Regions from separate parts of the Microcoleus sp. N9_A1 genome, predicted to be linked through region 1. Evidence: riboswitches for the same ligand, from Rfam matches in the RefSeq annotation. Region 1 holds a riboswitch; each other region holds the start of a gene.
What was found. A riboswitch is a leader RNA that binds a small molecule or an ion and turns the genes downstream of it on or off. The one in region 1 is predicted to bind cobalamin.
Positions count from the first base shown of each region.

Region 2: another riboswitch for cobalamin. It lies ahead of QUA58_RS02685 (DUF1636 domain-containing protein); the one in region 1 lies ahead of metE (5-methyltetrahydropteroyltriglutamate--homocysteine S-methyltransferase).
Region 3: another riboswitch for cobalamin. It lies ahead of QUA58_RS01100 (methyltransferase domain-containing protein); the one in region 1 lies ahead of metE (5-methyltetrahydropteroyltriglutamate--homocysteine S-methyltransferase).
Region 4: another riboswitch for cobalamin. It lies ahead of QUA58_RS01165 (energy-coupling factor ABC transporter permease); the one in region 1 lies ahead of metE (5-methyltetrahydropteroyltriglutamate--homocysteine S-methyltransferase).

Region 1 covers NZ_JAUBRI010000004.1:165,857-173,486, forward strand. Annotated here, with positions in the region: gene QUA58_RS03265 (ABC transporter substrate-binding protein) at 1-287, opposite strand, end outside; gene QUA58_RS03270 (ABC transporter ATP-binding protein) at 715-1,500, opposite strand; gene QUA58_RS03275 (iron ABC transporter permease) at 1,642-2,640, opposite strand; cobalamin riboswitch at 2,837-2,983, shown strand; gene metE (5-methyltetrahydropteroyltriglutamate--homocysteine S-methyltransferase) at 3,371-5,617, shown strand; gene QUA58_RS03285 (hypothetical protein) at 5,601-6,041, shown strand; gene QUA58_RS03290 (hypothetical protein) at 6,116-6,577, shown strand; gene QUA58_RS03295 (methyltransferase domain-containing protein) at 6,718-7,554, shown strand.
Region 2 covers NZ_JAUBRI010000004.1:40,873-48,502, forward strand. Annotated here, with positions in the region: gene QUA58_RS02675 (protein kinase domain-containing protein) at 1-1,015, opposite strand, end outside; gene QUA58_RS02680 (serine/threonine-protein kinase) at 1,336-3,378, opposite strand; cobalamin riboswitch at 3,513-3,659, shown strand; gene QUA58_RS02685 (DUF1636 domain-containing protein) at 3,682-4,092, shown strand; gene cobW (cobalamin biosynthesis protein CobW) at 4,482-5,516, shown strand; gene QUA58_RS02695 (GTP-binding protein) at 5,699-6,670, shown strand; gene QUA58_RS02700 (WD40 repeat domain-containing protein) at 6,658-7,630, shown strand, end outside.
Region 3 covers NZ_JAUBRI010000002.1:43,530-51,159, forward strand. Annotated here, with positions in the region: gene QUA58_RS01080 (antibiotic biosynthesis monooxygenase) at 272-559, opposite strand; gene bicA (bicarbonate transporter BicA) at 1,124-2,800, shown strand; gene QUA58_RS01090 (diacylglycerol/polyprenol kinase family protein) at 3,182-3,883, shown strand; gene QUA58_RS01095 (ABC transporter ATP-binding protein) at 4,042-4,890, opposite strand; gene QUA58_RS01100 (methyltransferase domain-containing protein) at 5,135-6,004, opposite strand; cobalamin riboswitch at 6,218-6,373, opposite strand; gene QUA58_RS01105 (metal ABC transporter substrate-binding protein) at 6,569-7,585, shown strand.
Region 4 covers NZ_JAUBRI010000002.1:61,313-68,942, reverse strand. Annotated here, with positions in the region: gene QUA58_RS01190 (pentapeptide repeat-containing protein) at 1-995, shown strand, start outside; gene QUA58_RS01185 (DUF2834 domain-containing protein) at 1,053-1,385, shown strand; gene QUA58_RS01180 (FAD-dependent oxidoreductase) at 1,795-3,369, opposite strand; gene QUA58_RS01175 (hypothetical protein) at 3,379-3,618, opposite strand; partial or broken gene QUA58_RS01170 (Uma2 family endonuclease) at 3,618-4,379, opposite strand; cobalamin riboswitch at 4,638-4,784, shown strand; gene QUA58_RS01165 (energy-coupling factor ABC transporter permease) at 4,846-5,565, shown strand; gene QUA58_RS01160 (energy-coupling factor ABC transporter substrate-binding protein) at 5,570-5,902, shown strand; gene cbiQ (cobalt ECF transporter T component CbiQ) at 5,899-6,705, shown strand; gene QUA58_RS01150 (DUF2207 domain-containing protein) at 7,079-7,630, shown strand, end outside.

The DNA of each region.
Region 1 (7,630 bases):
GCAGTGACTGCGGTAATCCCTGTAAATTTGGGGTTGCTGCTGACTAATGCGCTGCCGGGAATTCCTACAAGTTTGGTTGGGTCGAGTTGATGGATAATATCGGCAGTTAAAGGTGTTAAAGCTACAACTTTTTGTGCTGATTCCCTGTTAGTTGTTTGTGGTTGATTAACTGGCGGCGAAACAGTAGGAGTTGATGGCTGAATTTGGGGTGAAGTGGCGGCGGAGCAAGCGGTAAATGCTAAACTCAGCAACAGGATAGCGGTACGAGAAAACAAAGTTTTGTACATAGTTTAGGCGGGAGTTACAGCAAGTGTAGGCCAGGTTGAGACAGAATTGACGGGAAGTTCGATCGCACGAAATGATTGTTGACTGTTGACTGTTGACTGTTGACTGTTGACTGTTTGGATATTTGAACAATACCGATGCAACCGGAAACGATCGGATGGGAAGTTCGATCGCACTTTAGCGCTTAATGATTTAAATATCAATAGTTTACGGTAGATTTTGTATAAAAAACCGCCTTTCTTGCCTGCACTCGGATTTTTTAAGTATCTCTTAAGTTTTATTCTACCCTTTAGAACCACTACTAGGCAATAGTTTAAAGCCTGTGGCACTCAGTATAGAATAGCGGATTGGGGCAATAAGTTAATAGAAATAATTCTGAATAAGTTTGGAACTTAGTGCGAGGAAAAGGTTATACTTATCATAAAAGTATTAAGTGTGAAGAGTGGGAGCGATCGCACAAATCTGCAAGCCTACAGAAGTTTCTAAAATGATAGCTTCTACGCCAAAAATTTTAGCTAAATTATTAGGAGTTAAAACTTCTGCGGGAGTTCCTACACAAAAAAGTTCCCCTTTATTTAACATGGCAATCCGCGAACTGTACCTAGCCGCTAAATTAATTTCATGCAGCACCGTAATAATCGTCAATTTTTGTTCTAGATTTAGTTGGTTAAGCAGCTCTAACAATTGCAACTGATAGCAAATATCTAAATAAGTAGTAGGCTCATCTAATAGCAAAACTTGCGGATTTTGAGCCAAAGCTAAGGCGAGGAACGCGCGCTGGCGTTCGCCTCCTGAGAGTTGTTCGACAGGGCGATCGCGAAATTCCTCAATCCCAGTTTGAGCGATCGCAACTTCCACCTTTTCCGCATCTTCCTTGCTCAATTCCCACTGCCACCAACCCTGATGAGGAGAACGCCCCAAACTAACTAATTGCCTTACCGTCAAACCTTCCGGTACTGTTTGCTGCTGCGGCAAAATCGCTAATTTTTGAGCGACAACAGCCGCAGGTTGAGTATGAATAGCCTTGCCATCAAGCAACACACTTCCTTGCTGCGGAGTTAGGATGCGGCTAACTAACTTCAAGAAAGTAGACTTACCAGAACCGTTGGCACCGATGAGACTCAACCACTCACCAGGTTGCAAAGATAAAGTGATGTTGTGGGCGATCGCAACTTCGCCGTAACCCCCAGTTAAATTTTGAATTTGTAAAGACATTATATTTTATTATTGGTTATTGGTAATCGGTAATCGGTAATCGGTAATTAATTTTGCGTCTTCCTTCTTCCCTCTTCCTTCTTCCTTCTTCCTTCTTCCCTCTTCCTTCTTCCCTCTTCCTTCTTCCTTCTTCCTTCTTTCCTACTGACTAGAACGCCGATAAAGCAGCCAGACAAACAGCGGAGAACCCAACAAAGCCGTAACCGTACCCACAGGCAATTCTACCGCACCCAAACGAGCCAAAAAATCCGCAAAAGTCAACACCCAAGCACCGCCGATCGCACTCAGCGGCAACACAAACCGATAATCATTACCAACCAACAAACGCACCCCGTGAGGCACAACCAATCCCACAAAACCAATTAATCCGCCGATGCTGACAGCACTCGCAGCTAGCAAAGTAGCAACACCCCCAATCAACAAGCGCGATCGTACCAGCGAAACCCCCAAACCAACAGCTAAATCGTCGCCCAAAGCCAGCAAATTTATCGATCGCCCCAAAAAACATCCTAACAGCAAAGCAGCCAAAATATAAGGTGCAGCAACCTGCAAATCTGACCAACCGCGACCGTTCAAACTGCCGATCAACCAATTCAAAGCAGCTTGCAAGCGGCTGTCTTCAGCTAACAGCAGCAGTGTAGTTTGTATTGCCCCAAACAGAGAACTCACAGCCACACCAGCTAAAACTAAACGTTCAACAGAAATCCCCGTTTTAGTTTTTCCCAAAAAGTAGACCAGCATCGAAGTTAAAATAGCACCTATCCAAGCCGCCAAAGGCACCCAAGTTTGAAATATTCCCAAAGTCAGCATGGTAATCGCAACCAACCCTGCACCAGCCGAAATTCCTAATACAAAAGGATCGGCTAAACCGTTGCGGAGCAAACCTTGCAGCAAAGCCCCCGACATTCCCAAAGCCCCACCAACTGTCAGCGCTGCCCCAACTCTGGGCAAACGCAATTCCCAGAAAATAGTCTGATTGACAGCATCGCCTCGGTGCAGAAATGCTTGCCACAATTGATCGGTACTCATCGGTACCGCACCAAAAGAAAGCGAAAGAGCGATGGTTAACAGCAAACCCAATCCTAAGAATATAACTGCCTGAAAAACTCGATATTTTAGCCAGATTTTTTGCAAATTCACTAGATTACACCACTTGAATTTAAAAAATAAAGTGCGATATGTCCTCCGTTTAGATTTGCGGAACGATCGAACTCGTTAACTACAATAACCCATTTACCAGAAGGCGGCGACCGTGGGAGCAGATGAACAGCCGACGATCGAAAAACTCTACATATCGCGCTATTTGTCTGAGGGGTTGCAAATTTTCAGAAATGTGGTATTGTCAGAAGTAATCGGTTCTGGTGGAGATCACCCACTAGAGGAAACGGGGAAAGTCCGGTGCGAACCCGGCGCTGTCCCGCAACTGTGATGAAGCGTACAATCGTTTCTTAGTCAGGATGCCCGCCGATTGTATCGTTTCATTTAACCCATCTGCGAGGTACGGATGTATTCAGCATTTTGTTTTCAATTCGATTCTCTTTCAGAGACGCTGCGCGATCGGCGATTATACTCCTTAACCCGTGAGAAACCTGTGGTGGAATTGGTTTCTAGGGCGAGATAGCAAGTTTGAAAAACTAACATGAACAGCATTATCTAGTTTCAGATGCAAGGAATCTTGCTGGGCCTTTGCCTGCTGTAATTTCTAACAGCTTTTTTATAGCTTTGTTGGAAATTCAGATGCTTTTGCCTTTGATGCGCCTTGCAATCTAATGGCATTGCTGTCGGAAATTCGGCATCGGATACCTCTTGGTTTCCGACAGAGTTTCTATTGACTGATGAATCAATTGACAACCCCAAATTAGGAGCAATTATGTCAATTTTAACGGCAACTCTTGGATATCCCCGCATTGGTAAAAACCGTGAAGTCAAGAAAGCTTTGGAAGGTTTTTGGAGTGGCAAATTAGAGGCAAATACTTTACTGTCTACTGTTCAAACTGTAGAAATAGAAAACTGGAAAACACAGCTACAGACAGGCATCGATCGCATCGGTGTAGGCGATACTACACTCTACGATCACGTGCTTGACTGGACAATTCGTTTAGGTCTAATTCCCAAACGCTTTCAGGGGTTATCAGGACTCGATCGATACTTTGCAATGGCACGGGGCAAAGAAGGAATTCCGGCCCTAGAGATGACCAAATGGTTTGATAGCAACTATCACTACCTCGTGCCTGAAATTCCAACCCAACTGCAACCAGCAGATTTCAGCGATTTTCTGGAGACGGTGCAGCGGGCAAAAGCGACGTTAGGGGAGCGGGCAGTGCCGATCGTTCTTGGCCCCTGTACGCTACTGCGGTTGAGTCGGTTAGATGGCGCAATGGAAGATTCTCTAGCGCAATTGCTGCCGCGCTACATCGAACTCTTGACGCAATTAAAAGCCCTTGGGGTTGCCGAAGTGCAGATACATGAACCTGCCTTAGTTCTGGGAGATGCAAACAACTTCAAAGCACACTATCAAACTGCTTATCAAGCCTTTGCTAAAGTCGATTTACCGCTGCATCTTGTCACTTACTTTGATGACTTGGGTGAAGCTTATTCTTGGGTGATGGCATTGCCTGTTACCGCGATTAGTTTAGACTTCACTCGCGGACGCAATTTAGATTTACTCAAGCAATATGGATTTCCCCCAGATAAGCATCTGGGCGTTGGCATTGTGGATGCCCGCAACATCTGGCAAATCCGTCCAGAACAATTGCTGCCAGTGCTGCAAGACATTCAAAGAATTACGCCTAATATCGTCATTCAGCCGTCGGCATCATTGCAGTTTGTTCCCTACGATGCCAAACGGGAAACAAAGTTGCCAGAACCTCTCCGCAATGTGTTGAGTTTTGCAGAACAAAAACTGCAAGCGGTGAAGTTTTTGGCACGCAGTTTAACAGGAGAAGAAACTGAGAGCGATCGCGCCAAGATTACCGATGCCTGGACAAAATTCGAGCAATTTAGTCCAGCCAATCCTGCCGTGCAGTCACGCATGAAAAGCATTACGACAAATGACTTTCTACGGGAATTATCCTACGGTTTGCGGCTGTCAAAACAGATTTCTCTGCCCATTTTTCCCACCACAACGATCGGCTCATTTCCTCAAACATCAGAAGTGCGACAACTGCGAGTACGGTATAAAAAGGGTGAATTGAGTCAGCCAGAGTATGAAGCAGCTATTGATGCTGAGATTGCCAACAGCATTAAACTCCAAGAAGAAATTGGGCTGGATGTGCTAGTGCATGGCGAATTTGAACGCACCGATATGGTGGAATACTTTGGACAACAGTTAGATGGATTTGCCTTCACGCAAAATGGCTGGGTGCAAAGCTATGGCAGTCGGTACGTGCGTCCGCCGATTATTTACGGTGATGTCGTTCGTACTGCCCCAATGACTGTACGCGAGTTTAAAGTAGCGCAATCATTGACGCAAAAACCAGTTAAAGGAATGCTAACAGCTCCCGTAACAATTTTAAATTGGTCATATCCGCGCACCGATATTTCACGACAGGAACAAGCGTTTCAAATTGCGCTGGCATTGCGCGATGAAGTGGCAGATTTAGAAGCAGCAGGAGCGAGGGTAATTCAAGTAGATGAACCCGCATTACGCGAAGGTTTACCTCTGAAGCTAGAGCGCTGGAGTGAATACCTGTCTTGGGCAGTAGATGCGTTTCGTTTGGCAACCGCAGTCGCTCATCCCCAGACTCAAATTCACACGCATATGTGCTACTGCGAATTCGGCGACATTATCAAAGACATTGAACGGTTAGATGCCGATGTGATTTCGATTGAAAATAGTCGCAGCAACAACCAAACGCTGCATGAAATCATCGCTGCAGGCTACACCTATCAAGTGGGTAACGGCGTGTATGACATCCACAGTCCAGTAGTGCCAACAACAGAACAGATTTTGCAGCAGTTGCGAACTGGAATTGCCAATTTACTTGTGCAGCAAATTTGGGTAAATCCCGATTGCGGCCTGAAAACACGGCGTTGGGAAGAAGTAATTCCGGCTTTAAAAAATATGGTGGAAGCTGCCAAAACGCTGCGGGAGGAAGTAAATGCGACCGGAAAATAGCATCTGGCAGGGAAACTTTGGCTACTGGCAACATGGCTTCATTCACACAAATCTGCTGATGATTGGTTATACAGGATGGAAGGGATTTCAGTCTTTTGGACGGGGAGTTGTGGTTTGTGATGTGGATACTAAAGTTATTCATTCTACAATTACAAATCTTGAACCTGTTCCGTTCGCAATCCAGTTTATCCCCTCGAATTTGATGGGATTTTACTTGCGATCGCTATCCCTTGACTCAGAGGCTATTTCATCTATTCAAGCAACAGTTGCCACCTACAATCCCGAGCAAGATATTCTGCTGGTGCTGAAAGTTAATCGTCAAATCGAGGTCAATTTATTAAGAAAAATGGCGATCGCACCTGCTGATTGTTACGAACAAGTCTGTAGACGCTGGGACGAATTCTCACCAAGCCCGAGTTCCTAAAACTTACCCTATTCTCCCAATGCCTAAACCAAATCTCTGTTATCAAATCCAGCTTTGGCAGTTGTTAGAAAAAGATGGACAGTGAAATGAACGGTTGCGATTGGCAGCAAGACTTTATTGCTACTAATTTATTGGCGTTGGGTTACAACGCCTGGATAGGTTACTTAGGAGGTGAACGCGGAGCAGTAATTTGCAGTCTTAATTCTCCACTTTTAGGAGTAGCAGGTGAAACATTTAACTCCTATTTTGTTCCGCGTTCCCGTCTCGCCCCATTCCTAAATGCGTGGCTGGCTGCTCCTGATACGGTGATCCTTCAGCATCATCACATGAATGCTCATATCCTTCAAGAAGTGGATAATTATAATCCGTTTAAGGATATTATTCTCCTGTTGGAATGCGCCAATCAAGCTATCTTTTTGAATCTGAGAAATCTTCCGATTTCACCTCCAGATTGTTACCAAACTGTGTGCAAGCACTGGGAAGATTTTCAACTAGAAACGGATGCTGTTGTGAAGCGTACTGATATTTCGCGGTAAATCTTTTTGAAACTGCGATCGACGCTCTGAATATAAATCTTCCGTCAACCCTTCCCATTCAAGTTAAACATGATGAATACTCACTTTCAAAGATGGGAAGAATCCCAACTGTTCAACATTCGTTAGAGGAAAAAGCAACAATGGCAAGACTTATTCAACATAAAAAAGAAGCCTTCTGGTTTTACCGTTTTGTGTCGATTGGCTACGATAATTTGATTAATCCGTTTTTCTGGACGATTCCCATGCGGGAGAAATCTCTGGAACTCGCGCAACTAGATCGCCCTGATTTACAAGTTCTAGATGCTGGAGCCGGAACAGGATTCACTACTTGTGGCATTGTCGAAAAAGTGAATTCTAACCATGTTAAAATGCTCGATCAAAGTCCGCATCAGTTAGCTAAAGCGAAACAAAAAGCTGCAATTAATGACTGTGAGAAGTTTCTCGGAGATGTGGAGAATTTACCCTTTGCTACCGATACATTCGATCGCTACATTTCTGCTGGCAGCATTGAGTATTGGCCCGATCCACAACGGGCGATCGCTGAAGCTTATCGTGTGACTAAACCAGGCGGAATTGCGCTGATTATCGGCCCGCTGGAACGCAAGAATCCGATCGCCCGTTGGCTGTCTGATACGTGGATGCTGTTTCCCAGTGAAGACGCTTATATCAGTTGGTATAAGTTAGCAGGATTCACCCAAATTCGCAAAGTGTACGTTGCACCGGATTGGTATGCTGATGAGAATAGCCCCTACGCGATCGCGATCGCAGGTGTGAAACCATCCGCCGGAAAATCTCCTGCAATCTTATCAGATGCTATTGAACAAGCCGCAGAACCAATGACGCTAGAGCGTTTTTTACTCTTCTGGTTTCGGTTTGTTATCGGCTCTGCTACTGGTGCATTATTTGTACCAATAGCAGCAGTGCGATCGCTCATAGCAAAGTTCAATTCTCCTCAACAAAATTCTGAATCCAAATAATCCGAAAGTATAGGCGGGGCGGGTTTATAAAGCTTCTGGTTTTGAAATTAAACATACTGGGGAACCCGCCCCTACA
Region 2 (7,630 bases), 120 kb from region 1:
AAGACCAAAAATCTCTAGTTTTTGTCGATTCTAGTTCGTCAGTTAACATCTCTTGAGTGTGAGGATTTAACTTTACTGCGTTGATTACTGGTTTGATATCGACTGCTGTTTGAGGTTCGGGAAATTTCCAGAGCAAAGGAATAAAAATAGCAGCAATTGCTGTTAATAATCCGACTGATATGAGTGCGAGTTTTGACTTGTTACGCTGCTGAACTACCTCTAGGGGAATCAAAGCATTTAAGGCCGCATCTGCGGAAGGATAGCGGTGTTTGAAATTAGGTTCTACCATTTTTTGCAGCCAGTCAAGAAACTCGGGAGTTAGCTGCAGCAAGCGATGTTTAAAATTAATCCGCCCGGTATCGTCCATCAAACTGCCAACTTCGGTAGAATTGATGCCGATTAGCAAGCAAATTAGCGTCGCGCCGAGACTGTATAAATCCGATGCAACAGTTAGCTGCCGATTGAACATTTGTTCTGGCGGCATAAAGCCCAAAGTGCCTTTAACAACGCTGCTGGCGGCCACTTCTCCCCCGCCGATTCTAGCAAATCCGAAATCGACAAGGCTGACATTCATCCGGTCATTTACTAAAATATTTTCGGGTTTTAAATCTCTGTGGATGACTGGCGGAACCCGATTTTGCAGGTATTTGAGTATTTCTAAAACAGAGATAGCAATTTGCTTGATTTGTTCGGGCTTCCAGCGGTTAGAATTTGCCAAGGAAGGGGCATTTTTGTATTCTTGCACCATGCAGAAACCCGATGCAGTGGGGAAGGAATCTAAATAGCGGGGAATGCTAGGATAGTCGAGTTCTCGCAAAATCCGAATTTCTTGTTCGCACGCTTGATATTGAGCCCAATTAGCGCCTGTTTGGGCAAATTGAAATTGTTTGACGGCGACGGAACGTTTGGTATTAATTTCGGTAGCGAGATAAGTAACTCTACCGCCAGCGCGATTGTGTCCGAGTTCGCGGGTTATTTGATAGCCGTAGTTGGAAAAGTCAGGAAAAGCATTCATAGGTAAATAGTTGATAGTTGATTTAGGAATCCTAAATGAGTAAAAAGATATAGGGGTAGTGCCCCCGTGCCTACCCCGGCCTTATGGGGCAACCACGGGGGGTTTGCCCCTACAATAATTACACAAATGATTTAGGAGTGCTATAGTTAGTGGTCGAGAGTTGTGATAGTTAATAGCGAGGTTTTTAAGAGTTGGATTTAAAGCGAACTCTCGAAAAAATCCGCCAACAACAGGCAGGAATGCAGACTCTTAATGTTTGGTAAGGTTTTTAGTAAGGACTTCAGTCATTGAGGTTGAAAGTCCTTGCTGCGAACAAGTTTTTACGGTTTAATTAAATTTGGTCGGGATTTGCGATAGTTGGCAAGTATTCTTTTTGGTTTAAAAACGATCGAGTCAATTAACGGAATTCCAGTGACGGCTAGAGATGTCATTATCGTTCCTCCTACAACTAATATTTCTCTGGGTTCAACCCATTCTAAGTGAGATTTTAAGTTTAAATAGTTTAGAAATGCTACTGACAAAGTCATACAAAATCCGGCAGTGAGAAAAGCTCTTTTGGTAGCATCTACTTCAAGAACTTGTCTGGCTATCTGCTCGTCAATCTGCTTGTTAAATACCGAATTGACTATCTTGTAAATCAGGGATGCCAGCGCTAGAATCAAGAAGACTCTAACGGTAGAAGCATACAAGGAAAATGATAAAAGCAGCATAATAACTGCTGCTATCGTAATATTTTCGATTGTAACATTCGTAATCCTTCCTCCTAGTATTAAGGCTCCAAGTAAAGTTACTGCTAGCGAAACCAGCACTGACCCAGCATACACAAAACTTATTAATTGATTATCGATCGTCCCCTTCCCGATATCTAAAAGAATACTGGTTAATATGCTGCTAATAAAATTAAAAAAAATCAATCCTATTAACCCTCCACATAAAGCTAGAAACCAATTAAAATCATATTTGTTTGATTGGGCTGTAATGGCGAGTTCGGCGACTAAAAATCCCAATAAGCCACTCGTAAAACAGATGGGAAGCATGATAGTAGTAGTCCCAGAATACAAAGAGATGTCAACCACCGGATAGACGAAACTATAATCAATCCAGTCAAATATGAAAAATGTTAACAGCAAACAGCACATAAAAGTTGCTAATATTAAACAGAACATAAAAATCAGCCTGAATACTGACAAAAAATTAGTTTTTTGCGGTACGGGCAGCGGGGCTGTTGTAGCTTGCAATTCTATTGTATGAGTTTCGGGTTCAGAATTAGCGCGCAAGATGATTTGGCGGTTGTAAGTTTGACTTGCCAGCAATTTGCTCGTATCGACTGCGATTGTACACTGGATATAATTGCTTTCAAATGCCTGCGGTTCAAAGGAGATCCAAGAGTGGTCGTAGGGCGTGTGGGGCGGATCGTTCGGATGTGGCGCGACTTCCCACCTGCCACAAAGCATTGTATCGGGAATTGGGTTGCTAATGGCAATAGTTTGTGTTAAGGTTTCTCCATATTCAGTAGCTGTGAATTGAAGGCGATCGCGCTCAATTCTCACTTTCGGCAAGCTGCTGACATCCAAAGATTCTAGCGCAGTTAAAGCATCCGCAGCCGATGGAAATCTGTCTTGCAATCTCGGCGCTACCATCCTCTCCAACCAATTCATCCAACCCTGCTGCAATGGCGGTACTAAATGCCGGAAATGAATGCCATAATTGGCATCAACTAAATTACCGACATCCGCGGATTTCGTACCAGTTAACAAGCAAATCAGCGTTATCCCCAAGCCGTAAAGGTCGGAGGCTTTTGTTAATTTTCGGTTGAACATTTGTTCCGGCGGCATGAATCCCATCGTGCCTTTGACGACGCTGCTGGCGGCGATATTTCCACCTCCTAGCCGAGCAAAACCGAAGTCTACTAAATAAACATTTAGTTCGTCATCTATTAACAAGTTTTCTGGCTTAATGTCGCGGTGAATTATCGGCGGTTTCTGAGATTGCAGGTTAACTAAAATCTCTAAAGTTGCGATCGCAATTTGCTTGATATCCGGCGGGGAAAAAGTCCGCGCGACAGCAGATTCGGCATTTTTGTATTCCTGCACCATGCAGAAACCGCTGTCAGTTTGAAAAGAATCGAGATAGCGGGGAATGCCCGGAAAATCCAGATTTTGCAAAACTTTAATTTCTTGTTCGTAAGCTTCGTATTCTGCCCAGCTAGCACCTAATTGGGCAAATTGAAATTGCTTAATTACAACGGATTTTTTTGTGTTAATTTTTGTGCCAAGATAGGTGACGCGGCCGCCCAAACTGTTGTATCCGAGTTCGCGACTTATTTGATAGCCATGTTTGGAAAAGTCTGGAAAAGCGTTCATAGGTAATTACTATGGTTGGTAGTAAGGACTAAAGTCCTGAAGCCGTTATCTTATAAGGACTAAAGTCCTTACTACGAACGAAACGATCGCTCTTACAAACATAACTTTTTTGAAAAAAGGCGGCAAGTGCGGTATGATGTGACTTCGCGATCGGTTCTAGCGAGGAGCAGCCGCTAGAGGAAACGGGGAAAGTTCGGTGCAAGTCCGGCGCTGTCCCGCAACTGTAATGAAACCGTTGTGGTTTCTCAAGTCAGAATGCCCGCCGATATCTAACTCACTTTTGAACGCATCTGCGAGGTACGGATGATGGATGGAATTAACACGGCTGTACGCACAAAGCACAGTCTGTTTGTTTGCACTGCTTGCGCTAGTGTTTGGAAAAACGGCAAGCGCGAAGGTAAAAGCGGCGGTCAACAATTTATGGAAGACTTATCGAAACTCGCTAAAGATTGGGAGTTTTCTGATAAGTTTGAGATTCAAGAGGTTGAGTGCATGAGTGCTTGCAGTCACTCTTGTGCGGTGTCTTTTGCTGCTGTTGGAAAGTACACTTATCTGTTTGGCGATTTACCAGCAAATGAGTCGGAAAGCGTCGCGGCGGTACTCGAATGCGCGGGTCAATACTATGCCAAACCGGACGGTTTGTTGCCGTGGTCTGAGCGTCCTCCAGCTCTGAAAAAAGGTGTTTTAGCAAAGATTCCACCGCTGGCAAATTAGAGCCTTTCTCGTTACCATGCTCTGCCCATTGGTGACTACTTAACGTCAAACCGATCGTCTCTCTTGTTTTTATCGAAATCTAGATCCCCCCTAACCAAGGGCGGGCACGGGGGCACCGCCCCTACTAAGGGGGGGACAAGAAATATTCTCAAAGTCCCCCTTCTTAAGGGGGATTTAGGGGGATCTAGACTTCGCTTAAAAGCGACTTTTATTGTAGATTTCAGTCTTAAGTTGTCACCTACGATCTCGGTCTGGTAACACATATGCAGAGGCTCTGCCTCGTATTAAAAGCGCTCCTTTATTCCAGCGAGGCAGAGCCTCTAGATTAGCATTCCCAGGCAGAGCCTGGGAACGAGATGTCCCATCACCAAATAAGCACAAAATTATCAATGCACAAAATTCCTGTTACTGTCATCACTGGTTTTCTTGGTAGCGGCAAAACTACCTTAATTCGCCACTTATTGCAAAATAATCAAGGTCGCCGCATTGCTGTTCTGGTTAACGAATTTGGCGAAATCGGAATTGACGGAGAACTGCTGCGCGATTGCCAAGTTTGCGACGAAGAAGAAAATGTCAGCAGCAATATTGTAGAACTAACAAATGGTTGTCTTTGCTGCACTGTTCAAGAGGAATTCTTGCCGACTATGCAGAAATTGTTGAAGCGCAGAGAACAAATTGATTGTATTTTAATTGAGACTTCTGGCCTCGCACTTCCTAAACCTTTAATTCAAGCTTTTCGCTGGCCGGAAATTCGCACCGGTGCTACAGTAGACGGTGTTGTTGCTGTTGTCGATTGCGAAGCTATTGCTAGCGGTAGTTTTGTCGGTGATATCGATGCTTTGATGGCACAGCGACAAGCTGATGATAGTTTAGATCACGAAACTCCGATCGAGGAATTGTTTGAAGACCAGTTAGCCTGTGCCGATATGGTACTTTTAACGAAGGTCGATCGCGTAAACGAAGAAACTCAACAGAAAGTTCAAACCTGGTTGCAGCAAGAGTTGCGTCCGAGTGTGAAAATTGTGCCTTGCAAGGGTGGCGAAATTAACCCTGATGTGCTAATGGGATTTAATGCGGCGGTTGAGGATGATTTGGAGTCTCGTCCGAGTCACCACGACACGGAAGAGGAACATGAACACGATGATGATATTAACTCGACTTTCTTTATTGCCGATCGCGAGTTTGAACCTGAAGCTTTGGTGAAAAAACTGCAATCCTTGATGCAGCAGGAGGAAATCTATCGGATTAAAGGGTTTGTGGCGGTTCCCAAGAAACCGATGAGGATGGTGTTGCAAGGTGTCGGGGAGCGCATAGAATATTTTTACGATCGCCCTTGGCAACCTTCGGAACTCCGCCAAACCAAGCTGGTGATTATTGGTAGAGAGTTGGAGCGCGATCGAATTGCAGCTATAATTAACAACTAATTGTCATCTGAGAGGGGCGGGTTTATCGATATTTTGAATTGCAGCAAATATTATTGGTAAAACTCGCCCCTACAAGCTCTGACGAACAATTTATTAACATTATTTAATATTGTGGTCACTCCCAGCAGGTCTGGTGTAAAATAGCGATAATGGTTATCATTGTACAATAAACGAGGTCAAGTATGGTGACTGCTGGGGCGATCGAATCAGTTCCTGTTACCGTTCTCACAGGCTATCTGGGTGCAGGCAAAACTACGCTACTGAATCACATTTTAACACAGGAACACGGCAAAAAAGTTGCAGTGATCGTCAACGAATTCGGCGAAGTAGGCATCGACAACCAACTAATTATCGATGCCGACGAAGAAATTTTTGAGATGAACAATGGCTGCATTTGCTGTACAGTCCGAGGCGACTTAATTCGGATTATCAACAACTTGATGAAGCGGCGCGACAAATTCGACCACATAGTCATCGAAACCACAGGTTTAGCAGACCCCGCACCCGTAATTCAGACATTCTTTGTAGACGAAGATATGCGGGACAAATTGCTGCTAGATGCAGTTGTCACCGTAGTCGATGCCAAGCACATCTGGCAGCACTGGGACTCAGACGAAGCTCAAGAACAAATTGCTTTTGCTGATGTAGTTTTGCTCAACAAAACAGATTTAGTGAGTGACGAAGAATTGGCAGAATTAGAAAAGCGAATTCGCGCCATGAATGCAATGGCAAAAATTCACCGAACCCGCAATGCTGAATTACAAATGGATGCTTTGTTGGGCGTTAAAGCATTTGATTTGAACCGCGCATTAGACATCGAACCCGACTTTTTGGGCGAGCACACTCACGAACACGACGAAACAGTTACCTCCGTAGCAATAGTAGAATCCGGCGCTATTGACCGCAACAAATTCAGCGATTGGATGGAGGAATTGTTGCGGACTCAAGGGCCAAATATCTTTCGGACAAAAGGAATTTTGAATGTCGCCGGAGACAACCAGCGATTTGTTTTCCAAGGAGTACACATGGTGTTCGATGGCCGGCCGGATAGGCCTTGGAAAGCCACCGAAACTCCGAAAAATGAACTCGTATTCATCGGCCGTAACTTAAACGAAAATCAATTGCGAGAGGATTTCCGTCGGTGTCTAGTTTAAAAAGTAGCGAACAAACCCTGGAATTTCACGCCAAAGCAATGCTGTCTGACTACGTAACTGCTGTTACTTGGTCGCCGGATGGTACAAGTTTAGCAGTCTGTTCTGCTGCGGGGGAAGTGATGCTGGCGGAAGTAGGGGAAGTTAATGAATTGTCCTTGCAAACACTACAAAGTGCCACGGGTAAGTCAGCCGATTGTTTGTCTTTTTCCCGCGACAGTCAATTCCTAGCTGCTGGCGGACAAGATGGAAAAGTGCGAATTTGGCGCGTTAATTCTGGGGAATTAATTGCTGATTTGGATAACCAGCGTGTCTGGGTTGATAAGTTAGCTTGGAGTCCCAACTGCAACCAGTTAGCTTTCAGTATTGGCCGCTACGTTCAAGTCTGGAATGCTGAGGATAATGTTGTTGAAGTAACGCTGAATTTCGAGTCATCATCTATCCTCGATTTAGCATGGCATCCGATGGTTCAATATCTGGCAGTTAGCGGCTATCAAGGCGTCAAAGTTTGGCATGGCGAAGACTGGGACGAAGACCCGGAAATTTTATCAGTACCCTCTGCAACCGGTGCAATTGCTTGGTCGCCACAAGGAGAATATTTAGCTTGTGGCAATATGGACAATACTCTCATTGTTAATGAATGGGGAAATTTTGAACCGTGGGTAATGCAGGGTTTTCCGGGGAAAGTTCGGGAGTTAGCTTGGTCGGATAAAACTAATTCTTTGGGTGCACCTTTGTTAGCTGCTTCGAGCTCTCAAGGCATTTCCGTCTGGGAAAGAGACGCTGATGAAAGTGTCGGTTGGGATTCTTGGGCGTTAGAGGTGCATGAAAATGTGGTAAATGCGATCGCCTTTCAACCTAACACATTTTTATTAGCTTCCGCCGCTGCTGACGGTCAAGTTTGTTTGTGGGAGGAAGCAGCACAATTGCTGCAAATTCTAGAAGGTGCAGAGGGCGGTTTTT
Region 3 (7,630 bases), on a different contig from region 1:
AAACTGTCCGAACTATTGGTACTATAGCCTTTCTCAAAAAGGTGAGGTATGAATTTTTACCTAGAAAGCTTGATCGTACAGGCTTTCTACATACCTCCTCGATGATCTGAGAACCCCTATGTAGCCTTTCTCAAAAAGGTGAGGTATGAATTTTTACCTAGAAAGCTTGAGAATACAGGGTTTCTGCATACCTCATCTATCAGATAACCGCTATATATTATATCAGTTGTTTGTGCGCTCAATTTTATTTAACTACTTAGAAATTCGTCTTTCACCATACTCCTGACTCTAATTGGTCTAAATAGATAAATTCAGGAACTTTGACTCCCGCTTCATCTCTAATTTTAACCAATGCAGGCGACTCAAAGAACGCCCTGGCATCTGTTGTTGATGTCCACGCCGAGAAATGAACAATTTTATTGGGTTCCTTTTCATACTTCAAAACCTGATAGGAGCGCTCTCCAGCTTCTTTGCGGATGTTTTTAGCATTATCGAATACCTTTTTCCAAGCTGCATAATTTTCCACTTCATGAATAATTAAGACATACTGCACAGCCATAAAACCTATTTTCCTCTAAATTTTAACATTCACAGAGCGCTCTAAAAACTGCTCGTATCCCTATTGAAACTTTTGCTTTCTTTGATGTTCGACGATACTTGGGGTAGAATTTTTTAAAATTTGCTGCAAACAAATAGTGGTAAAGATTTGGTGCAATGATGGGGCTAACAGTTTCCAGTTCGCTAAACCGACTGACTATTGTATCATTGACTTGAATCGGTTGAATAACAGCAGAAATCGGGTGTTTAGATCGAGGTGCAAGCACTATAAATTACTCCAACTAAGTATTTTTGCCAGCCCACCAGGTTTTTGGAGGTCTGGATTAAAAAAAAAAAATTAAAAAAAAAAGTTTATAGGTGCAAATTTTACCGTACATTAAAAAATAAGGAAAAAATTAACTATTTACCAGCTTAGGCTTTTTGATGAGCGATCGCAGGCTCTTGCTAGAGTCTCACCTGCTTGTGCTATCTGTCATGCCTGTCAGAAAAACTTTTGCCCTGAGACAGGGTGAAGGGATCAAAGTCAGCATTGTTAAATTCTGTCTAGTTTATTAATGCACCACTCATGTCAATAACTAATCAGATTCGTTTCAATAATCTCAAGGGCGACATCTTCGGCGGTGTCACGGCTGCGATCGTCTCGCTGCCCCTGGCCCTGGCCTTCGGGGTCGCTTCCGGAATCGGGCCGATCGGGGGACTGTACGGTGCCATCTGCGTTGGCTTCTTTGCGGCGCTGTTTGGTGGCACCCCAACACTGATTTCCGAGCCCACGGGGCCGATGACTGTGGTGATGACGGCGATCGTCGCATCCCTCACCGCTAGCAATCCCGAACAAGGACTGGCGATGTCTTTTACCGTGGTGATGCTGGCGGGGGTGTTTCAAATCATCTTTGGTATTTTCAAGCTAGGGAAATACGTCACCCTGATGCCCTACAGCGTGATTTCTGGCTTTATGTCGGGAATTGGCGTGATTTTGATCATTCTGCAAATTGCACCGTTTCTGGGTCAAGCCCCTCCCAAGGGCGGTGTTTTGGGCACTTTTATGGCAATTCCGCAGTTGCTGGCAAACGTAAATCCGCCGGAAGCAATTCTCGGTGCCTTGACGGTGGCGATCATTTTTCTGATGCCCAAACAAATCAAGAAATTAGTGCCGCCGCAATTGATAGCGCTGATTGTCGGCACGGTAATTTCCCTGACTGTGTTTCAGGGCGCGGATATTCGCCGGATTGGCGAAATTCCGGTGGGACTGCCCCCCTTGCAATTGCCGACTTTTTCCGCAGGTCAAATCACGGTGATGTTTGTGGATGCGGTGATGCTGGGGATGCTGGGCTGTATCGATACCTTGCTGACGGCGGTGGTGGCGGACAGTCTAACGCGAACCGAGCACAAGTCCGATAAGGAGTTGATCGGTCAAGGGATTGGCAATATCGTGTCAGGGATCTGTGGTGGCTTGCCGGGCGCCGGGGCAACGATGGGAACTGTGGTCAATATCCAAACAGGTGCGACTTCGGCGTTGTCGGGTTTAACTCGGGCGTTGGTGTTGCTGGTGGTGGTTTTGGGGGCGGCGAAGTTAACTCAACCGATTCCGATGGCGGTGTTGGCGGGGATTGCGCTGAAGGTGGGGATTGATATCCTTGACTGGAGTTTCCTGAAGCGATCGCACAAGGTATCTGTTAAGGGCTCCCTGATCATGTACGGGGTGATGTTTTTGACAGTGTTTGTGGATCTGATTGTGGCCGTGGGTGTTGGCGTGTTTATTGCTAATATTCTAACGATCGAACGGTTGAGCAATTTGCAATCTGCCGGAGTGAAGCTGATTTCCGATACGGATGATGATGATGCGATCCTCAGCGATGAGGACAAGCAACTGTTAGATCGGGGTAGGGGGCGCGTGTTGCTGTTCTGTTTGAGCGGCCCGATGATTTTTGGGTTGTCGAAGGCGATCGCCCGCGAACATAATGCTATGAAGGATGCGGATGCTTTGGTGATGGATTTGACTGAGGTGCCGATGCTGGGGGTGACGGCTTCGCTGGCGATCGAAAATGCGATTCGCGATGCTTGCGATAAGGGCTTGCAGGTTTACATTGTCGGTGCCAGCACCAAAATTCAGCAGCGCTTGCAGAAGTTGGGATTGTTGGATCTGATCTCGCCCGAACGGATGTTGACCGATCGCACCACAGCCTTGCAACAAGCCGTCGCTGTAGCTGACAGCAAACGTCCCCTCTCGGAAGTGCCAGTGTAACGGGACTTACGCAGGGGCAGTCAGAAACCGGTTTTTTTACCAAAATAGTGCATCCTAGCCCTTAATATCGGTAAAAAACCCGGTTTCTTTGGTATTGATGCGTGCAGGACTAGACTTGAGTTGCATAAATATTCCATCGATCTGTTAACCGCAGATTTCCAGCGTAAGCTGTTAGTCATTTAAATTTCTTGCCTGAACCCCTTACAGTATGGGGTATAGACCACAAATAATGCAGTTTAAATGTGGAACAGCTTACAAACACCGATAGACGCAGATAATTTAATCTTGTCTGCGATTGAGTGCAACTCAAGTCTAATAATCAAGTTTCCTATTTCCACTAAAGTTATAAACATTGCCCGATCGCAGTTTTTCCTAAATATCGTGTCTATATTATCTGAAATTCCGACTGTGTGGTTGCAAATTTCCCTCGTGGGTATCTGGCTGGGTTTGATTTTACTGGTAGCTGAAGGGTTAAATCGCTTTACTTCTGTCGATCCTGAAGTATCGCGGAAGGTGGTGCACATGGGTACTGGAAATGTGATTTTGCTAGCATGGTGGCTCGAAATACCCGGTTGGGTGGGGATTTCGGCGGGAATTTTAGCAGGTGCGATCGCCCTAATTTCCTACCAACTGCCGATTTTGCCCAGTCTTAACAGTATCAACCGCAAGAGTTTCGGGACTTTTTTCTATGCTGTGAGTATTAGCGTTCTCGTCGCTTGGTTTTGGCCGCTACAACATCAGGAATACGCAGCTTTGGGCATTTTAGTGATGGCTTGGGGCGACGGATTGGCCGCTGTCATCGGCAAAAAATACGGCAAATATATTTATCGAGTTTGGGGAATCCAGAAGAGTTGGGAAGGTTCTGCAACTATGTATTTGGTGAGTTTTGCTGTTAGCAGTTTGATTTTGCTCTTCGTTCAAGGCAATGTTTGGCAAACTTGGGCGGTGTCAGCAATTGTGGCTTTGGTTGCTGCTACTTTGGAGTCGGTTTCTAAACTGGGAATTGACAATCTGACTGTGCCGATCGGCAGTGCTGCGATCGGCTTTTTCCTCAATCAATTTTGGGTAATTGGTAATGTCTAATCTGAACTTACCCCCACGGGCGGCGTTGCTGGATACAGGTATGAATTCAAGATTTCGCAATTGCTATAAACCCTCGGAGGGTGAATTTTGTAACTTCAAGCGAAAAGGGAATTCATACCGTGAATCAGCAACGCCAATTATCAATTGTCTAAGTCCCGTTAAAGCAGCCGACGTGCTTGTAAAATTTGTTGTTGCAATTCCTCGAAATTAGGCGTTTTTGAGCGATCATCTGTTTGAAACATCGCCTTGATTTGGTCGATTAGCTCGATCGCCAGCGGTACACCAAGTTGCAATTGTTCCAAGACATCCCGCTGAGCAAAAACGGCTTCGGGAGTGCCTTCTAGAATCAGTTTTCCGCGATCCATCACAAACACCCAATCAGCCCAGCGGTAGATGAAATCGAGGTCGTGACTTGCTAAAAGTATGGTGGTTCCGGCCGCGTGAATTTGTTGCAGCAAACCGATCAGTTGTCGGGTGTGGCGCGGATCGAGATAGGCGGTAGGTTCATCTAACAGTAGCAGTTTGGGCTTGAGAACCATGATATCTGCGATCGAAACGCGCTTTTTTTGTCCTAAACTGAGGTTATGGATTGGTTCGCGGGCGAGTTCGCTTAAGTTGAATTGGTCGATCGCCTGTTGCACCTTTTGACCAATTTCTGATTCGGGCAATCCTAAGTTGTACAATCCGTAGGAGATATCTTCTTCTACCGTCGAAGCAACTAATTGATGTTCGGGATTTTGAAAGACGAGTCCGATTTGTTGGCGCAGTTGCGTGAGATATTTGCGATCGTAGCGGAATGGTTCACCTTCCCAGCGAATAATTCCCTGTTGCGGTTGGTACAAACCATTTGCTAGCAGGAAAAAGGTGGTTTTACCGCAGCCGTTTTGACCAATCAGCCCGCAGCGCTTCCCGGCGGGGACTTTGAGGCTTAAGTCCTGAATTGCTACTCGCGAACCGCAGGGATAGGAGTAGAAAGTGCGAGCGAATTCGAGAATTGATTGAGACATATATTAGTAATTGATAATTAGTAATTGATAATTGGTAATTGGTAATTGGTATTTGGTATTTGGTAATTGGTATTTGTGGGGTGGGCTTCTAGCCCGCCCAAAATCAAATTTAAATGCCGCAACAGCTTAGCTTAATATGTCATTGCGAACTCTTAGTGAAGCAATCGCCGAGACTATGCGATTGCTTTCCCGAAGCGCGATGACAATTACAGCATTTAATAAAAAGTTCGATCGGACTTAATTATTAGCCACGTCCATCTTTTTCTGTCAACTGCCAAAGTTTAATTTCATAACAAAGATGTTGCTCAAAAAGTTGACTCGCCTCCAATCCTTCAACCACCAATTTTTTAAACCAGCGACGAAATATCCAACGCAGGAATTTATGAATTGGCGGAACTGCGATCGAAATTAAATCCGCAACATAAATCATTGTGTTCAGTCCATACCTGCGGAAAGTATCGACATATAGGTCAATTGTTGGTAAAATATGAGTGGAAATATCCTCAGTTTTTACTAAATTAAACCCGGCTTGCATTAATGCAGTTTCCAGCTCTTTGACAACATGACAATTAGAAAACATTCCTTCTGTATAATTAGGATTAGATCGCATCATATCCGCAAGCAGTACGTAGCCTCCAAGATTGAGTACAGTCGCCGCACCTTTAGCTATATCGACAGCAGACATATATTGGCTACTTTCGCTAAACAGAACCAAATCGTAGGAGTGGGTGGCTTGGAAGTCTTCAAATTTAGTGAGGTGGAAAACTGCCCGATCGCCTGTACACTTAAGAAAACGCTGTTGTTGGAACGGATCGGGTGCGAGCCCTTCCACTGCAAAACCTCGATCAAGCAAATAAGCCGCATTTCCACCAATCCCGCATCCTACATCCAGCAAAGTCTTGACTTCTTTGGGGATAAAATCTAACAATTTATCTGTGTAAGCTTGCTGAGCAAAACGCAGCCGCGCGATGGTGAGTTCGTCAGCAGGCACAGGCAGAGTCTTCCAATAGCCGTAATGAAGATACGGCGAATCTGTCAACCCCAAATAGTAATTCAGCGCTGCATTTTGGTAGCGAGTTACTTTGGAAATAGAAATTGATGTTTGCTTCGACATGAGGAGAATTGGGTAAATTTGAGGATTTCCGGGAGGGTTGAAATTCTTCCCAGCGCTTGCATATATGTTAATAACACGCGATCTGCATAAATTTCCAACTTTTGCCACAAAATCCAAAATTCCCTTGTCATTCGCGCTCGACAAACCGACAACAACAGTAGATTAATTGTAAAAATACTAAACTAACCATCATCTATACCTCGCAGATGAAAACAACAGGTAAACAAATCGGCGGGCATCCTGACTCAGAGATTTAACTATCCTAGTATTATCTCATTACAGTTGCGGGACAGCGCCGGATTTTCACCGAACTTTCCCCCTTGCGTCTGATGGCTGTTCTCCATCAGAGCCGATCGATCTGCCGAGATATTAGCACTATTTTAGATATTTCACAAAATACTGATTCTGTTGGGCGATCGCCCATTTACCCCATTTTTCATAATTCTTTCATTTTTACGGGTTCTGTGATAAATTTAAAAAATGAAAAGATTATGAAAATCAGCGATCGTCGATCGTACCGTCTGCTGCAAACTCTAGCGAATTTCACTTGGAATTTTTGAAGATATGCGGAAAAACCGTCAAATTACCCTAAATCCCCCTCTCCCCCTCCCGGACTCTCCCCCTAGGAAAAAACATCATCTCCTAGGATTCGGGCTGCTACTGGCAGTTTGTCTCAGCGGGTGCAACACTCAGACGACCCAGCCTCAAACCAACCAAAATCCAGCTTCAGGCACAACCGCCACCGATTTGACCCGAAAAGATAAAAAAGTCATTCTCACCACCTTCACGGTGCTGGCAGACATGGCGCAGAACGTCGCCGGTGACAAGGCAACTGTTGAATCCATTACCAAGCCAGGGGCGGAAATTCACGGCTATGAAGTCACTCCCAGCGACTTAACACGAGGGCAAAAAGCCGATTTAATTTTAGATAATGGGTTGAACTTAGAACGCTGGGCAACTCGATTTTATAACAGTTTTCCCAAGGTTCCCCACATTACTTTGAGCGAGGGAGTCCAACCCGTTAATATTTCTGAAGATGCCTATCAAGGTCAACCAAATCCCCATGCTTGGATGTCGCCCAAAAATGCTTTAATTTATGTTGATAATATTCGCAAGGCTTTAGGAAATATCGATCCGGCTAATGCTGCAGCATACAACGCAAATGCGGCAAAATACAGTGAACAAATTCGGGCGATCGACGAAAAACTCAAACAAGCTATTTCAGCCATTCCCCCGGAAAAACGCTACATAGTAAGTTGTGAAGGCGCTTTTTCTTACCTTGCCAACGATTACGGTTTGAAAGAAGTTTATATTTGGCCTGTCAACGCCGAACAACAATCCACACCGAGACAAGTCGAACGGGTGATTAATACAGTCAAAGCAAACCAAATACCTGCTGTATTCTGCGAGAGCACCATCAGCAACGAAGGACAGCTTCAGGTAGCCAAGGAAACAGGCGCCAAATTTGCCGGGGTGTTTTATGTCGATTCCCTCTCTCCAGCGGAAGGCCCAGCATCAACCTATCTTAAGTTACTTGAATACAATGTCAATACTTTGATAAAAGGGTTACAGGGAAAATAAAGGAGAACAGTGAGCCCAAAAACCCGGTTTCTCCAAAAATCTTGG
Region 4 (7,630 bases), on a different contig from region 1:
ACCTCGATTCCCTGCGCTTTGGCGGCAAGGCCCCGGAACGCGAGTTAGCGGCCGCCCGCCAGCGAACAGTACAAAGGGCGATCGGCAAAATTCTCACAGTGTATAGCAGCCAACTCAACGGCGCGGATCTGAGCCGCACGGATTTAGCTCAAAGTCCTGCCGGCCCGTCTCAGTTTACTTTAGTATTAAACAAAGTTGACTTATCGGGAATTAAGCTGAGAAACGCCAATTTAACCAATGCCAGCTTGCAGGGAACTCGCTTTTACGGCACCGGCGAAGACAGGCGTCCGGGTACATTTGACGATTGGATTTCTGACTTGAGCGGCGCTAATTTGGAAGGAGTAAATTTGGTCGGGGCGTCTTTGAACAGTGCTGTAATGAACCGCACTACTTTTGTGCGCGCTGTCATGAACAAAGCTAATTTGTCAAACGGCAATTTGAATTCAGCTAATTTCAGCAGTGCTATTTTAATTGGAGCGAATTTGCAGGAAGCACTGTTAAAAAATGCAAGTTTTACCGGAGCAGATATAGGAAGCGCGAATTTGTCGCGAGCAGATTTGTCAGGTGCGCGTTTGGGCAAAGTGAAGGCTCAAGGCGCTCAGTTGTCCTTGACAAATTTGTCTAAATCGGAATGGCAAGGTGCTGATTTGTCCGGTGCTGATTTGAGCGGCGCTAACTTACAAAATGCCGATTTGACTTCGACTAAACTCGCCAACGTGAATTTCAAAGATGCTCGGTTGCAAGATGCGAATTTTCGTAATGCGGAGGTGAGTTCGGTTGATTTTAGGGGCGCGAATTTAGCGGGAGCGAATTTTAAAGGCGCTGTGTTTCTGGGGAAAACAGCTTCGGATCAATTTATTCAAAATCCGACTGGTAGTAAATCCGGTCGATTCCTAGGAGTTGATTTTGCAGAGGCTAAGAATTTAGATAAAAGTCAAATTGCTTACATTTGTTTGCAGGGGGGGATTCATCCGAAGTGCCCGCAGAAGAAGTAAGGATTGGTTGTTAGCGAGTAGGGTAATACAGTTGATCAAAGAACAGGTAGGGTAATTATGAGCGTTAAGCGAATCATTTATCTCATCCTAGCAATTCTGGGGCTTGTGCTGCCTTGGTACTATAACTTGCAGTTTTTTAGCAATGCTGGCTTGCTCGACTTTGTAAACGAGAGTTCGGCTAATCTTGCTGCGAAATCGGTAAGTTTAGATTTGTTGATCGCAACTGTAGCAGGAAGCACTTGGATGTACGCTGAGTCGAAACGATTGGATATAAGTTTTGTAGGGCTGTACATAATTCTGGGTTTGCTTGTTTCGTTTTCATGTGCTTTCCCGCTTTTCTTGTTTGTGCGGGAAACCAAGCTAGAAACATCAAGTGAAGTCTCAAGTTGAAAATTTGTTTAACCGGTTAGTGCCGCGCAGCACAATAATTCGGTGCAGGCGATCGAGTATTATATAATTTTCGGTAAAATCACCCTTATAGGTTTGTAGTGACGACGGAAGTGCTCATAATTTTATGAGGATTAAAGTCCTCACTACAAACCAACGTGATTGTTGTCGTTCGTGGTAGCACAATACTAATAGCAATTTCAGTCATTTTTTGCTAAAAACTTTTGGCTTTATTTTCGTTCCGCCTGCCCAATTTACTACTGCATTGTTTATTGAAATTGCTATTATATCGTTTCCGGTTGTATCGGTATTTTTCAAAGGTTCAAACAGTCCGTTGTCCCGAAAGCATAATTTTAGTCAACAGTCAACAGTCAACAGTCAACAATCATGAGGACTGCAACCGGAATTTATATTACGCAATAGCATCCAAAGTGACAAGATTCTCGAATTGCGCCAATAGCATTCCATCAGCATTATTTGCCACTCCAAAAATTTTAGGTAACTGACCTGTTTCAGCGAGAACTTGTCTCACTTCTGGGTTAGATACATCAGCTAGATTTTTGTTATTTAGAATGGCATTAATCGCAGCGATACCGACACCTTGACCAACTGCAGCGTTGAATTCAACAATTCTGCCTGCAGAACAAGCCAACCCTTCAAATCCCGAACACGGACTGACCACTGCCAGGTTAGGAACGTTTTTAATTAATGCGTGGCGGATGCCAATATTGAAGGTAGGCTTTGTAAAAGCAATAGTTTCAAACCATCCTAGACTGTTTGCTTTTTTCTCAATACCCTCGATGCCTCCACGTAGATCAAAATAATAGCTAAATGTTCCTAGTGCCTCATTAGCTGGTACGCCACCTAACAGCATTTGTGTGCCAGTTAAAGGTTCTACAACTCCCGTCACATTGCCGGCGTGTCTGATATAAAGTTCTGAGGCAGAAGTAACAGAAGTAGCCCCCAAACTCCTCAGCCAAGCTGCAAGAAATAATATCTCTTTTTGCATATTAGCCGTGGGTTTGCTCCCGCTTCTGGCTAAGGCTTCCGCTTCGCTGGCGGTGACGGCAAATAAAAGCGCATTCCACGAAAGTCTTTCATTTGGAAGTATTGCTATATTTCCCAGATCTAAAATCATGCCAGTTTCAGGAAAAGATAGCTTTCTTCCTCTAAAGGAGTGGTAAGCTACAGACAGAGTCGGCGATCGAACATCCATGTAATCGCTTCCCGCCCACAGAGTTTTGAGATTGCCTCTAGTGTCGATCATTTCCAGGCGTAGTTTTTCTGCTAGTTGGGCATCCTTGCCGGCAGCGTGCAGCAAAAAATTTTGAGCCTCTGAATCGGCAAGGTTTGTGAAGCGGTTTAGATAAATGTAATCGAATTCTTTCAGTGCTCTTGCACTGAGTCCTTGAGTTTCAAAAACGAGGGTGACTGGAAGTTCTGAGTTAGGCAGACCGAATGTTTCAAATCCCTGCAACTTTCTCACGCCGGCAGCTTGAGCTAATTCGGCATTGACAGTGGCATCAATAAATTGCTTGCCGGCATAAACTGTGCCTTTTGATGTGGTTATACTGGCAATTTTTTGACCTTCTTTATTGACTGATTGAATTTCTACTTTGCTGAGGATATCGACTCCAGCTTGTAACAGCATTTCTTTCAGGGCTGCACTGGCTTTGCCGGAATCAAGTGCAATTGTCGTAACACCGGATTTTTGCAGGAATTCTTTATAGATTGCCGGCGGTGAACCAAAGGTATCTAAATTTAAAGATTGTTTAAGTTCTTGACTAATCTGACTTCTATCTAAATAAGCAAGGCCGCCTCTTACCAAATGCCCGCCAATTCCTTCTTGCAAGCTTCCTTTAGACATCAGCAGAACTCGCGGATAACGCTTTGTCCGGCGACGATATTCTCTGGCGGCCGAGATAACAGCTAGAACTCCTGGAACTTCATCACCAAAACAGATGACATCGTAATAACGCAGATCCATGACCATTATTTAATAACCTCTCCTGATTTTCATGTTTTCGAGCTGGATCTCAATGTTTGCCGTCAAACTCTCTGTTTTTCCCAAATCTAGCTCTATCTTTCCTGATTTTTGCGATAAATATTCACATATTTCTGGACGCAGAAACCGGGTTTGTTCCCGAAAATTCTCTGTTGAGGGCGATCGATCGGGCGTTGAAAAACCCGGTTTCTGAGCGTCAAGACTGTGTAAGTATTGTGTCTTTACTGCCATCAGCTCAGATTCTCAGGATCAATCCCCAACTCCCGCAATCGCTGAGCTAATCGATCGGAACGTTCAGCTAATCGATCGGCGCGCTGCGATTCCTGTTGGGCGCGCTGCGATGCTTGTTCGGCGCGCTGCGATTCCTGTTGGATACGTTCTGCTGATTGTTTTACCTGTTCTTCAGGTGTCAGATAGCGTTTTCCATCGGCATCGTACCAATACAACCACTCCCTTGCTACCCCAGAATAGTTTCCCCTTTCACAACCAATTCCCAAACCTATTTCTGGCATCCAAATTGGATTTCCTGACTGTAACTCGTACTTTCCATTGACTAGCTTGTGTACTTCCAAATGAGGTTTTCGACGGCGGCGGGAAGAATAAATGACGTAATAAAGTATGCCTAAATCTTGATAAATCTCCAATTTTGTGCTGTATTCCTTGCGATAAGTTGGGGAAACAACTTCTAGCACGAAAAGTGGCATGACATTTTCATCCCACAGCACGTAACTGGGACGCAATTCTTCGTCGTAAAACCGTTCTACTCCTAAACTTAAGAAAGCATCTGGGACAATGGCAGGTTTATCTGGGTGATAATAGATACCCATATCTATGCCAAAAAACCAGTCCATGCGTTCTGCCCAAAGTATCAGCAAGGTTGCTTTTAACAACCCCGGTATTAGTTATTGCAGTTCGTTATCCACAGGCGTTTCATCCGAATCTGGTAGTTCGTCGGCTGAGGGCAAGTTCCTCGGCAAGTTGTACTTTAACATTGCGGCTTTCCTCAAAACTTACTTAAGATTATAGCCTTTCTCTGTTTGGTGATATTTACCTGGTAATGGGTAATTGGTAATTGGTAAATATTATTTATTGAACGAACCGCGAAGACGCTTTAGGCGAAGTCGCGCGTCAGCGCTAGGACGCGAAGGAGAAGCAGAGAAGAAAAGAGAATAGAACGATGATAGGTAATTTTAATTTACTGAAGTTGAATAATTTTTGTGAAATTTGGGATCGGACTGGCGCGATCGACTATACTAAGCTAATCATTCGGTTCTAATGGGGAGCAGCCATTAGAGGAAAGGGGGAAAGTTCGGTGCAAGTCCGGCGCTGTCCCGCAACTGTAATGAAAGCGATGTCGCTTTCTGAGTCAGGATGCCCGCCGATGTGTTTGTTTACATAGTCTCATCTGCGAGGTTCAGCGTGAAGGCCAGAAATCGGAAATTAGTCAGCCTGGGATTGATGGCTGGCTTGAGTTGTTATATTGTCCTAGCATCGGCAACGCCTGCCGCAGCTATGCACATTTCGGAAGGTTTTTTGCCGGTGCAATGGGCGGCGTTTTGGTGGATAGTGGCGTTACCTTTTTTTATAGTCGGTTTGCGATCGATCGCCCGCATTACCAAAGAACACCCGGAACTTAAATTACTGTTAGCTTTAGCAGGCGCATTTACTTTTGTGCTTTCTGCTTTGAAAATTCCTTCGGTAACGGGGAGTTGTTCTCACCCGACGGGTACTGGTTTGGGTGCGATTTTGTTCGGCCCTTCGGTGATGGCTGTACTCGGCGCTTTAGTGCTGCTTTTTCAAGCAATTTTGTTAGCCCACGGCGGCTTGACAACCCTGGGAGCAAATATGTTTTCGATGGCGATTGTCGGGCCGTTTGCTGCATATTTTATCTATCATTTGCTGATGCGAACTGGCAAGCAGCGGGCGGCAATTTTTTGTGCTGCGGCTTTGGCGGATTTGCTGACTTATGTGGTGACTTCCATTCAATTAGCGTTAGCTTTCCCCGCAGCAAGCGGCGGTTTTGTAGCTTCGTTTATCAAGTTTGCTAGCATCTTTGCAATTACTCAAGTTCCTCTGGCTATTAGTGAGGGATTGCTGACTTTATTGGTTTGGAATTGGCTGCATTCCTACGGGAAGCCGGAGTTGGAAACTTTGAATTTATTGAGACAGGAGTCATAAAGTCATGAGTCAGAAAAATACAAGAAATCACCAATCTACTGCGCGAGAAAATTGGATTTTGGTTGCTGCTGTGGTTGCTCTTGCTGTTCTTCCTCTAGTATTTGTCCGAGGTGAATACGGCGGTGCTGATGGGGAAGCCCAAAAGGCAATTACCGAAATTCAACCGGGCTATGAACCTTGGTTCAATCACTTCTTTGAACCTGCTAGCGGCGAAATTGAAAGTTTGCTGTTTGCAACTCAAGCTGCATTGGGGGCTGGCGTAATTGGCTACGCGATCGGGTTATATAAAGGCCGATCGCAATCTCGACAAAATTCCGATCGCAAAACCTTGGAATGAACCATCAGATTGATAGTCTGGCTTATACAAATAGGTTGCGCGGTTTGCCGCCAGCTCACAAACTATCATTTGCGATCGCCCTTTTAATCCTGTCTCTAGTTTCCCATGCAGCGGTGCAGTTGTCGATCGCCCTCTGGTTGACAATCTGGATCGTCGTTTATGCAGGAATTCCGGCGAAACTCTATCTGCGGTTGCTGTCGGTACCGCTGGTGTTTTTGCTGACGAGTTTGCCTGCTTTGGCGATGGGTGCCGTTGCGGGCGATCGAATCCCGGAAATTCAGTGGGATATTTGGCAAGGTTGGGGAATTAGCACCGGCACTTTTTATCTCTATGCGAGCCGCACTGGGATATACCAAGTGAGCTTGCTGTTTGCCCGCGCCTTCGCATCCACAAGCTGTATGTATTTCATCCTGTTGACGGTGCCATTTACCGAAATCTTGCAGATTCTGAGACAATTACGCTGTCCAGAGTTAGTCACAGAACTGCTATTACTAATGTACCGCTTTATTTTTAGCTTATTGGCGATCGCCGACGAACTTTGGACAGCACAAAACTCCCGCTGCGGCTACCGCACTTGGAAGCGGGGAATGCACAGTTTAGGCATTTTAATCGGTCAATTGCTGCTGCGAACTTTAGAAAATTACCGTCAAGTTTCCCTGACTTTAGCCTCGCGCGGCTTCAACGGAGAACTCCGCGTTTGGAATTCCTACCCTTACAAACCATCGCGCAGATATACATTTGAAGCCGTGTTTGGCTGCACGGTTTTAACCCTGTTAAGTATTGTCAGGATACCGGGCGGTTGAAACCGCGTTTGTACAGAATCGGCGGTTAAAACCGCGTCTATACAGACAAAACCTGCCTCCGCAGGTTGAAGAATCGGCGGTTAAAACCGCGTCTATACAGACAAAACCTGCCTCCGCAGGTTGAAGAATCGGCGGTTGAAACCATCTTATTTTCTTCAGTCCGCGGAGGCGGACATTGTTTGTGTAGACGCGGTTTCAACCGCCGTCTCATCTCGGACATTGTTTGTGTAGACGCGGTTTCAACCGCCGTCTCATCTTTGTGACAAAACCATAATATGACTTTTATGAACTAAATTAATGAACTTTATGAATTGACCTTACTAGAAACCTATTGAATAATAGCAATCAATAGCTACTCAGTAGGAATTATATTATGAATAAACGACCTCTCAAAAAAATACTTTATTTCCTCACCACATTATTCACCATATTTCTGGTCACAGTCACTCATGTAGCCGCCCAAGAACTACCATTCTACTGGGAGAATATCAACGTCTTAATCGACGTTCAGACCAACGGAGATATGTTAGTCACCGAAACCCAAAAATATGTATTCACAGCCGACTACAACACTGAACGATATCGCTATATTTCTTTAGATAAGGTCGATGAAATTAAAGATGTGATCGTCGCTGAAAATAATCAAATAATTCCTAGTAGCACTGGGATTGAAAACAATCAATTTTGGATTCGCTGGCAACATGAATTAAAACCGCCAGACTCACATACTTTTGTGATCAAATATCGTGTTGTAGGTGGATTGCAGTTAGATGGTGGGAATACTCTACTTTATTGGAAAGCTATTGCTGCGGGTCGTAAAGCACGGATCAATAGCGCAAAAGTTACGGTGCAATTACCTGAATTTTTGTCAGATAAATTGGTCTCATTTACGACTTTTGGTGCAGCAGCAGTTCCCCGTCAAGTA